DNA from 2 places in the Pantoea sp. CFCC18177 genome. Region 2 is predicted to be linked to the other one. Evidence: predicted binding sites of a transcription regulator. Region 2 holds the regulator's gene; the other holds the start of a gene.
The links. The regulator PurR, encoded in region 2, represses purine synthesis genes. The targets are predictions, from matches to a motif close to CANGCAAACGTTTGCNTG.
Positions count from the first base shown of each region.

Region 1: a site for PurR is predicted at 2,230-2,247, ahead of purE (5-(carboxyamino)imidazole ribonucleotide mutase). Genes of this name have one in related genera too.

Region 1 covers NZ_JBNBPL010000010.1:149,473-153,686, reverse strand. The annotation lists gene ybbP (putative ABC transporter permease subunit YbbP) at 1-371, shown strand, start outside; gene purK (5-(carboxyamino)imidazole ribonucleotide synthase) at 575-1,639, opposite strand; gene purE (5-(carboxyamino)imidazole ribonucleotide mutase) at 1,636-2,145, opposite strand; gene lpxH (UDP-2,3-diacylglucosamine diphosphatase) at 2,276-2,992, opposite strand; gene ppiB (peptidylprolyl isomerase B) at 2,992-3,486, opposite strand; gene cysS (cysteine--tRNA ligase) at 3,705-4,214, shown strand, end outside.
Region 2 covers NZ_JBNBPL010000030.1:51,277-55,490, reverse strand. The annotation lists gene ACPUC8_RS22845 (C40 family peptidase) at 66-854, shown strand; gene cydH (cytochrome bd-I oxidase subunit CydH) at 921-1,010, opposite strand; gene purR (HTH-type transcriptional repressor PurR) at 1,285-2,310, shown strand; gene punR (DNA-binding transcriptional activator PunR) at 2,307-3,218, opposite strand; gene punC (purine nucleoside transporter PunC) at 3,327-4,214, shown strand, end outside.

The DNA of each region.
Region 1 (4,214 bases), on a different contig from region 2:
TCATGGTGGTGCTGGTCACCGCCTGTGGCGTGCTGCTGTTGCTGGCGCAGATTCAGGTCGGCATGCGCCAGCGCAGACAGGAGTTGGTGGTTTATCGCACGCTGGGCGCCAGCAAACGACTGCTGCGCGGCACGCTGTGGTGTGAGTTTGCCTTGCTCGGCGTGGTGTCGGGCGTGGCGGCGGCGTTGGGTGCCGAAGCGGCATTGTGGGGCTTGCAGCGCAAGATCTTTGATTTCCCTTGGGAGCCAGACTGGACGTTGTGGATCGCGTTGCCGATCTGCGGGGCGCTGCTGCTGTCAGTGTGCGGTGGCTGGTTGGGCGTGCGGCTGCTGAAGGGCAAGGCGCTGTTCAGAAGGTTTGAGGCGGCGTGATTGGTAGCTCGTCGCGTTTAATATCGAGCGTTCATGGCGGGCTAAGAATAGCTTCATGGTTCATAACGTAGCGGCGCAATTTATTGCGCATTTATCAGCGATAACGCCGCTTCAGGTTTGTGCGATAAATCGCACCGCTACAAAAAGTGCCTGCTGTTAGGGTGCTGCACAAAAACCAAAGGCCGCTTTCGCGGCCTTTTCACTTACAGCTTCTCAACCGCCCACGCAATCCCGCTGGCGTACTCTTCCGGCAGCAGCGGCACCAGCGCATTCAGCGCCGCCACAAGGCGCGGCTGATCGCTATCGGTCAGATTCAAGTGCCCAACCTTACGGCCCGGACGCACTTCTTTGTCGTACCAGTGCAGATGCACCAGCGGCTGTTGCAGCCAGGCGACATTCACATCGGTGCCAATCAGATTCACCATCACCGACGGCGCAAACACCACCGGTTTTGGCAGCGCTAAACCGAGCACCGCACGCAGATGCAGTTCAAACTGGCTGATAGACGCGCCGTTCTGCGTCCAGTGACCGCTGTTGTGCACGCGAGGTGCCAGTTCGTTGATTAGCAAACCTTCTGGCGTAACAAAACACTCCATCGCCATCACGCCGACGTAGTTCAGCTCATGCATGATCGCACCGAGCATCGCTTCAGCCTGCTGCTGCTGCGCCGCATCCGCCTGCGGGAAAGCTACGCTGGTGCGCAGAATGCCGTCCTGATGCAGGTTATGCGTCAGCGGATAGAACACCGTGGTGCCATCCTGACCACGCGCGCCAACCAGCGACACTTCACCGCTGAAGTTGATGCCCTGCTCAACGATGCATTCGCCATAGCACTCATCCGGCAGCGCGTCGGTTTCATTGGCGCGTAAACGCCACTGACCACGGCCGTCATAACCGCCGGTGCGACGTTTCACAATCGCCAGCTCACCCAGCGAGTTGAACACCTGCGGCCATTCGCTTTTATCAACCAGCAGCTGCCACGGCGCGGTTGCCAGGTTTAGCTGGTCGAGCAGCTGTTTTTGCGTCAGGCGATCGGCCAGACGCGGGAAAATATCGCGGTTCACAAAAGCAGGATGGCTCGCCAGTTCGCGCGTTAACGCGGTTTCCGGCCAGCGTTCGATCTCTGCGGTGATCACGCTTTGGGCGATAGGCAGCGCTGAAGGTTCAGCATCCAGACCCACCGGGTAGACAGCGATGCCCAGCGGTTCACCCGCCTGGCGCAACATACGGCCTAACTGACCGTTGCCGAGTACGCAAACCGGTTTCATGCATCCCCCCGCGGATCTGGGTTGTTCAGCACTTCATCGGTCTGTGTTTGACGCCAGGTCGCGAGACGCGCGGCCAGATCTTTGTCATGCACTGCCAGAATCTGTGCCGCCAGCAGGGCAGCGTTGGCGGCACCGGCTTTACCAATTGCCAGCGTACCCACAGGAATACCACGTGGCATCTGCACGATAGAGTAGAGGCTATCGACACCGCTCAGTGCGGCGCTCTGTACCGGCACGCCCAGCACCGGCACCAGGGTTTTGGCGGCGATCATGCCCGGCAAATGCGCTGCACCGCCCGCACCGGCGATGATCACATGGAAACCGTTATCTGCGGCAGTTTCGGCAAAGCTGAACAGCTTATCTGGCGTACGGTGAGCAGAGACCACTTCAACGTGGAACGGAACATCCAGGCTGTTAAGAATTTCCTCGGCGAACTGCATGGTCGCCCAGTCACTTTTGGAACCCATGACGATGGCGATACGAGCCGGGGTGGCGTTGGATGACATGTGGTCAACTCCTGTGAATAGTCGAACGAACCTGGCCGGGCGGGCAGGTAAAGAAGGGCACAGAGAATAGCATGAGATGGCAGCAAGGAAAACGGTTGCGTAGGGCGAAAACGGGCAATGATGCCCGAAATTAGAAGGGGAATTCGATCAGCTGCACGCCATCGGCATCGACCTGAATCATCGAACCGTTTTCATGCCAGGCACCGAGCACCACGCGCTGCGCGCTTTCACCTTGCACGGATAGCTGATGCACAGCCGGACGATGGGTATGCCCGTGAATCAAAATCCGCACCTGCTGACGCGTCATCGCGGCTTCCACGGCCTGCGGATTAACATCCATGATGCTTAACGACTTATGCTGATTCGCGTTTTTGCTGTCCGCGCGCATACGTGCGGCGATGCGCATACGGATGCGTAGCGGCAGGGCAAGGAACAGGCGTTGCAGCCAGCGCTGATGCACCTTCGCGCGGAAGCGTTGATAGCCCTCATCATCGGTACACAAGGTATCGCCGTGCATAATCAGCACGCGTTGGCCGTAAAGCGTCAGCACCTGTTCTTCCGGCAGCAGCGTCATGCCGCTTGCGCGGGCAAAACGTTTACCGAGCAGGAAATCACGATTGCCATGGATGAAGAATTTCGGCACCGGCAGCGCTTTTAACGCGGCGGCAATTTGCTGATGCAGCGGATTGGGATCGTCATCGCCAATCCAGGCCTCGAACAGGTCGCCGAGGATGTAAAGCGCATCACACTGCTGCGCTTCACCCTGCAAAAAATGCAGAAAACCGGCAGTAATTGCCGGTTCTTCTGTGCACAGATGCAAATCTGCGATAAACAGCGTGCGCGACATTACTCGCTAACAGTCACTTTCTGGATGACAACGTCGTCAACCGGAACGTCCTGGTGCATGCCGCTGCGGCCAGTTTTCACCGCTTTGATTTTTTCTACCACGTCCATACCTTCAACCACTTCAGCGAACACGCAGTAACCCCAGCCCTGCAGGCTTTCGTCACGGAAGTTCAGGAAGTCGTTGTCTGCTACGTTGATGAAGAACTGGGCAGTCGCGGAGTGTGGCGCCTGAGTACGGGCCATCGCCAGCGTACCTTTGGTGTTCTTCAGGCCGTTGTTGGCTTCGTTACGAATATCTTCTTTGGTGTCTTTCTGCTTCATGCCAGGCTCAAAACCGCCGCCCTGGATCATGAAACCGTTGATAACACGGTGGAAAATGGTGTTGTCGTAGAAACCTTCACGGCAGTAGTCCAGGAAGTTTTTCACGGTAGCCGGCGCTTTGTCATCGAAGGTTTTGATTACGATGTCGCCATGGTTCGTCTGGAAAGTGACCATTATATTCGTCCTGTTACGGGTGTCGTCAGTATCAACTGCCACGCCTGCATAGCGGCGGGGCATTTTTGTAGACGCCTCTTATATCACAATTTCCGATGGCTCGTCAGTAAGGCAGCCACAGAAGCTAAGCGAGCGATGCACAACTGAGAAAAATACGGCACAATGTCGAGCTACGCTGGAAAGGCGTATCCCGCAAACGTAAATAACGGAATCGTTCAATGCTGAAGATCTATAACACCCTGAGCCGTCAGAAAGAGGAATTTAAACCGATCCACGCTGGTCAGATCGGCATGTATGTCTGTGGAATTACGGTTTACGACCTCTGTCATATCGGTCATGGGCGTACCTTCGTGGCATTTGATGTGGTGTCGCGTTATCTGCGCTATGTGGGCTATCAGCTCAAGTATGTGCGTAACATCACCGATATTGATGACAAGATCATCAAACGTGCAAACGAGAACGGCGAAAGCATCGAAACGCTGACCAACCGTATGATCGGCGAAATGCACAAAGATTTTGACGCGCTGGGCATTCTGCCGCCGGACCTGGAGCCACGCGCGACACGCCATATCCCAGAAATTATCGAAATGGTTGAGCGTTTGATCGAACGTAAGCACGCTTACGTGGCGGCGAACGGCGACGTGATGTTCGATGTGTTGAGTGATAAAGGTTATGGCGTGCTGTCACGTCAGGATCTGGATCAGCTGCAGGCGGGCGCGCGCGTCGAA
Region 2 (4,214 bases):
ATCAGATTTCTCTTACGTAGCCGCGGCCTGTTTTTTTATCAGACTGCTTAACCTGTAACCGGACTATGCGTTTACTGATTACGCTTATCATACTGGCTTTCGCCCAACTGTTCGTTAATGTGGCCTCTGCTTCACCGCATGCGCCTGTTAACGCCAGTTTGCATAATGCTGAGAAAAAAAGCGCGCGCGAAGATGAGCGCCGCAAGCGACGTCCGGTGAAAACCACGGCTAAAAAGTCTCGCCTGTCTACTACGGTGCAAAAACTCAAGCTGAAGAAGCAAAGCAAGACAGAAACCGCGCTGCACAAAACCACCCGTAAGAAATCCCTGCTGAAATCGCCAGCAAAGAAATATGGCCATCAACGCTTAGCCAAAAAAACGCGTGAAGTCGATGATGAAGCGCTGGAGCTGACCGGCATTCGCATGAGCAAATCACACCGCCAGCGTTATCAAAAGGCGCGTGAAACAGCGATGACCAAATTGATGGGCCAGTTGGGCAAACCTTATCAGTGGGGTGGCACCTCGCCGAATACAGGTTTCGACTGCAGTGGTCTGGTGTGGTACGCCTACAAAGATTTAGTCAAATACAAATTCCCGCGCACTGCGAATGAGATGTATCACTTGCATGATGCCGCGCCGATTAAGCGTCAGATGCTCGAAAAAGGCGATTTAGTCTTCTTCCGTATTAATAATCGTGGCACTGCCGATCACGTAGGTGTCTACCTTGGTAACGGTAAATTTATTCAGTCACCGCGCACCGGTAAAGACATTCAGATTAGTGCGTTGGGTGAGGATTACTGGGAGAAGCATTATGTTGGTGCACGCCGCATGATGACGCCGAAAACCATTCGTTAGTCGTTGCGCAACGTATAAAAAAAGCCGGATGCTTTCACAGCACCGGCTTTTTTTATACGCTTTTGTTTAATGCAGGATGGCCGTAAAGCTGAACGCAATAATCATTAACAGTGCGCCAACCGTGGTCATCAGGGCCAGCTTCAGATCTGTACTCATCACTACTCCTTAGTCACACTTTTATTAGGGTTAAAACAATTTTCGCACAGCGTCAGGCAAAAATCTCGTGTTATCCGCGCCAGCTTGCTAGAATCGCCGCCTTTCGTTGCGCAACCCATTTTGCGCATGCTGTATTTACAGCCTGCTGAAGCGATTTTTCCTGCCTGAACAGGCAGCGTTGACCCAAATTTTCGGGTGCAAAACCCTTCGCAGACGCAAACGTTTAACAATATACTTATCAGTACGTTGCGATAAGCCGGGGAGTACCTTTTTCATGGCCACAATTAAAGATGTAGCAAAACGCGCGGGTGTCTCCACCACCACGGTTTCGCATGTCATCAACAAAACGCGTTTTGTCGCAGAAGAGACGCGTAACGCCGTTTGGGAAGCAATTAAAGAATTGCACTATTCCCCCAGCGCCGTTGCGCGCAGTTTGAAGGTCAATCACACCAAGACATTGGGATTGCTGGCGACTTCAAGTGAAGCTCCCTACTTTGCTGAGATCATTGAAGCGGTTGAGAATCACTGCTTCGAGCGCGGCTACACATTAATCCTTGGCAATGCGCACAACGACCTGCAAAAGCAGCGTGCTTATCTCTCGATGATGGCGCAGAAGCGCGTCGATGGTCTGTTGGTCATGTGCTCCGAATACCCAGATGACCTGCTGCAAATGCTGGAGGAGAATCGCAATATCCCGATGGTGGTGATGGACTGGGGTGCTTCGCGCGGTGACTTTACCGATACCGTGCAGGACAATGCTTTCCATGGCGGTTATTTGGCTGGGCGCTATTTGATCGAACGTGGTCACCGCGATATTGGCGCGATCCCGGGACAACTTGAACGCAACACGGGCGGTGGACGCCACGCTGGCTTCTTGCAGGCAATGAATGAAGCCGGGGTCACGGTGCGGCCAGAGTGGATTGTGCAGGGTGATTTTGAACCCGATTCAGGCTATCAGGCGATGCAACAAATCTTGAATCAGAAACAGCGTCCAACTGCCGTATTCTGTGGTGGCGATATCATGGCAATGGGTGCGATTTGCGCAGCCGATGAGATGGGCTTGCGCGTCCCGCAAGATATTTCCGTGATCGGGTACGATAACGTGCGCAACGCGCGCTTTTTCACACCAGCGCTCACCACCGTGCACCAACCGAAGGCTGAGTTGGGTGAGAAAGCGCTCGAAATGTTGCTGGATCGCATCACCAGCAAGCGTGAAGAGCCACAAACGATTGAGGTTCAACCGACCTTGATTGAGCGCCGCTCCGTTGCCGATGGCCCATTCCGCGACTATCGCCGCTAACCTCGCGTTTCGCTGAGCCATTCGTGGTTCAGCGTCTCTGCATCACCCAGATAAGCCAGAAGCCAATCCAACGCGGGTGATGCTCGCTGCTCTGACCAACTGACACAGCAAGGGCTGTCAGGAAACGGCTGCGGCAGTGGCAATTCCACCAGCGTGCCTTGATCCAACAGTGGCCGCGCTAAATGCCCTGGCACCATGCCGACACACAATCCCGCCTGCAAACAATCCATTCCGGTTTCCCACTCCGGCACCACCAAACGCCGCTGATTGTCCAGGGTCCAGGTCATACGTCTGGGTAATGCGCGAGACGTATCTTCCAGCACCAGCGATGGCCAGGCACGCAATATTTCATCATTTAATTCTGTATTGTTGACCAACGGATGATCGGGACTGACAACGCAACGCCAGTTTAAGGCCCCCATATCCTGAAAGGCGAAACGCCCGCCAACCGGAACCGCCTGCGTTGCGCCAATAGCGACATCAACACGCCCGTCGGCCAGCGCATCCCAGACACCGTTGAACACTTCGTAGCTGATAATCAGCTCCATATCCGGGAAATGACGGTAAAAATCTTTCACCAGTTGTCGGGTGCGCTGGGGTTTGACGATGCAGTCCACCGCGATGCTCAACTGTCCGCGCCAGCCGTTCGCCAACTGTTGGCACTGCCTGCGCGTTGCAAGCATTTTTTTGATAACAGATCGCCCTTCACGGACAAAGTGCTCACCAGCTGGTGTTAAGACGACTTCACGATGCTGACGTTCAAACAACGGAACCGCTAACCAGGTTTCCAGTTGCCTGACGGTATAGCTGACGGCAGAAGGCACACGATGCAACTCTTGCGCTGCCGCGCTGAAACTGCCGGTGCGCGCCACCGCATCTACTACTTCCAGTGCATGCTCAGACCACATGGATTTGCCTTCAAAATTTTTAACAGCAGATTGCAAATATTAGCGTTTCACAAACCATAACGCACTCTTTTACACTCCCCGGCGTTCAATCTGCCAATGAGAATCACTATGTTGTCTTCAAAAGGATTTCTGCCCTACCTTGCCTTGCTGAGTATGCTCGGCTTTCTCGCCACGGATATGTATCTGCCCGCTTTTGGTGACATGCAACGCGATTTTGCCACGGCTCCGGGTACGATCAGCGCCAGCCTTAGCCTGTTTCTCGGTGGGTTTGCCTGTGCGCAGGTGTTTTGGGGCCCCTTGTCGGATCGCTTTGGTCGTAAACCAATTCTGTTGGCAGGATTGACACTTTTCGCCTTGGGCTGCCTTGGCATGTTGTGGGTAAGAGATGTAAACCTGATGCTGGCATTGCGCTTCGTACAGGCTGTGGGCGTCTGTGCGGCGGCCGTGAGCTGGCAGGCACTGGTGGTGGATCGCTACCCGAAAGCACAAGCCAACAAAGTGTTTGCCACCATCATGCCTCTGGTCGCGCTCTCGCCAGCTTTAGCCCCATTGCTGGGTGCCTGGCTAATGGGACACTTCCATTGGCGCAGTATTTTTATCGCGCTCACAGCGATCACCGTTTTGCTGCTCATTGGCACCCTGCAACTGACTGCCCGCAAAAAGGGTCAGGCTGCAAAGGTTGCGCAACCTGGCTGGCTCACGCTGCTGAAGACCCGCGTATACAGTGGCAACGTGCTGATTTACTCAGCCTGTTCTGCCAGTTTTTTCGCGTGGCTAACCGGTTCACCTTTTATTCTCGCCTCAGCAGGGTTAACACCCGCAGACATTGGCTTGAGCTATATCCCACAGACCATTGCTTTTCTGATTGGTGGCTTCGGCTGCCGCGCGTTGCTCAATCGTTATCAGGGTGCGCAACTTCTTCCATGGCTGCTGGTGGTGTATAGCCTGAGCATCCTCAGTCTGTTTGTGGTCGCCATGCTGCCTGCTCCATCATTA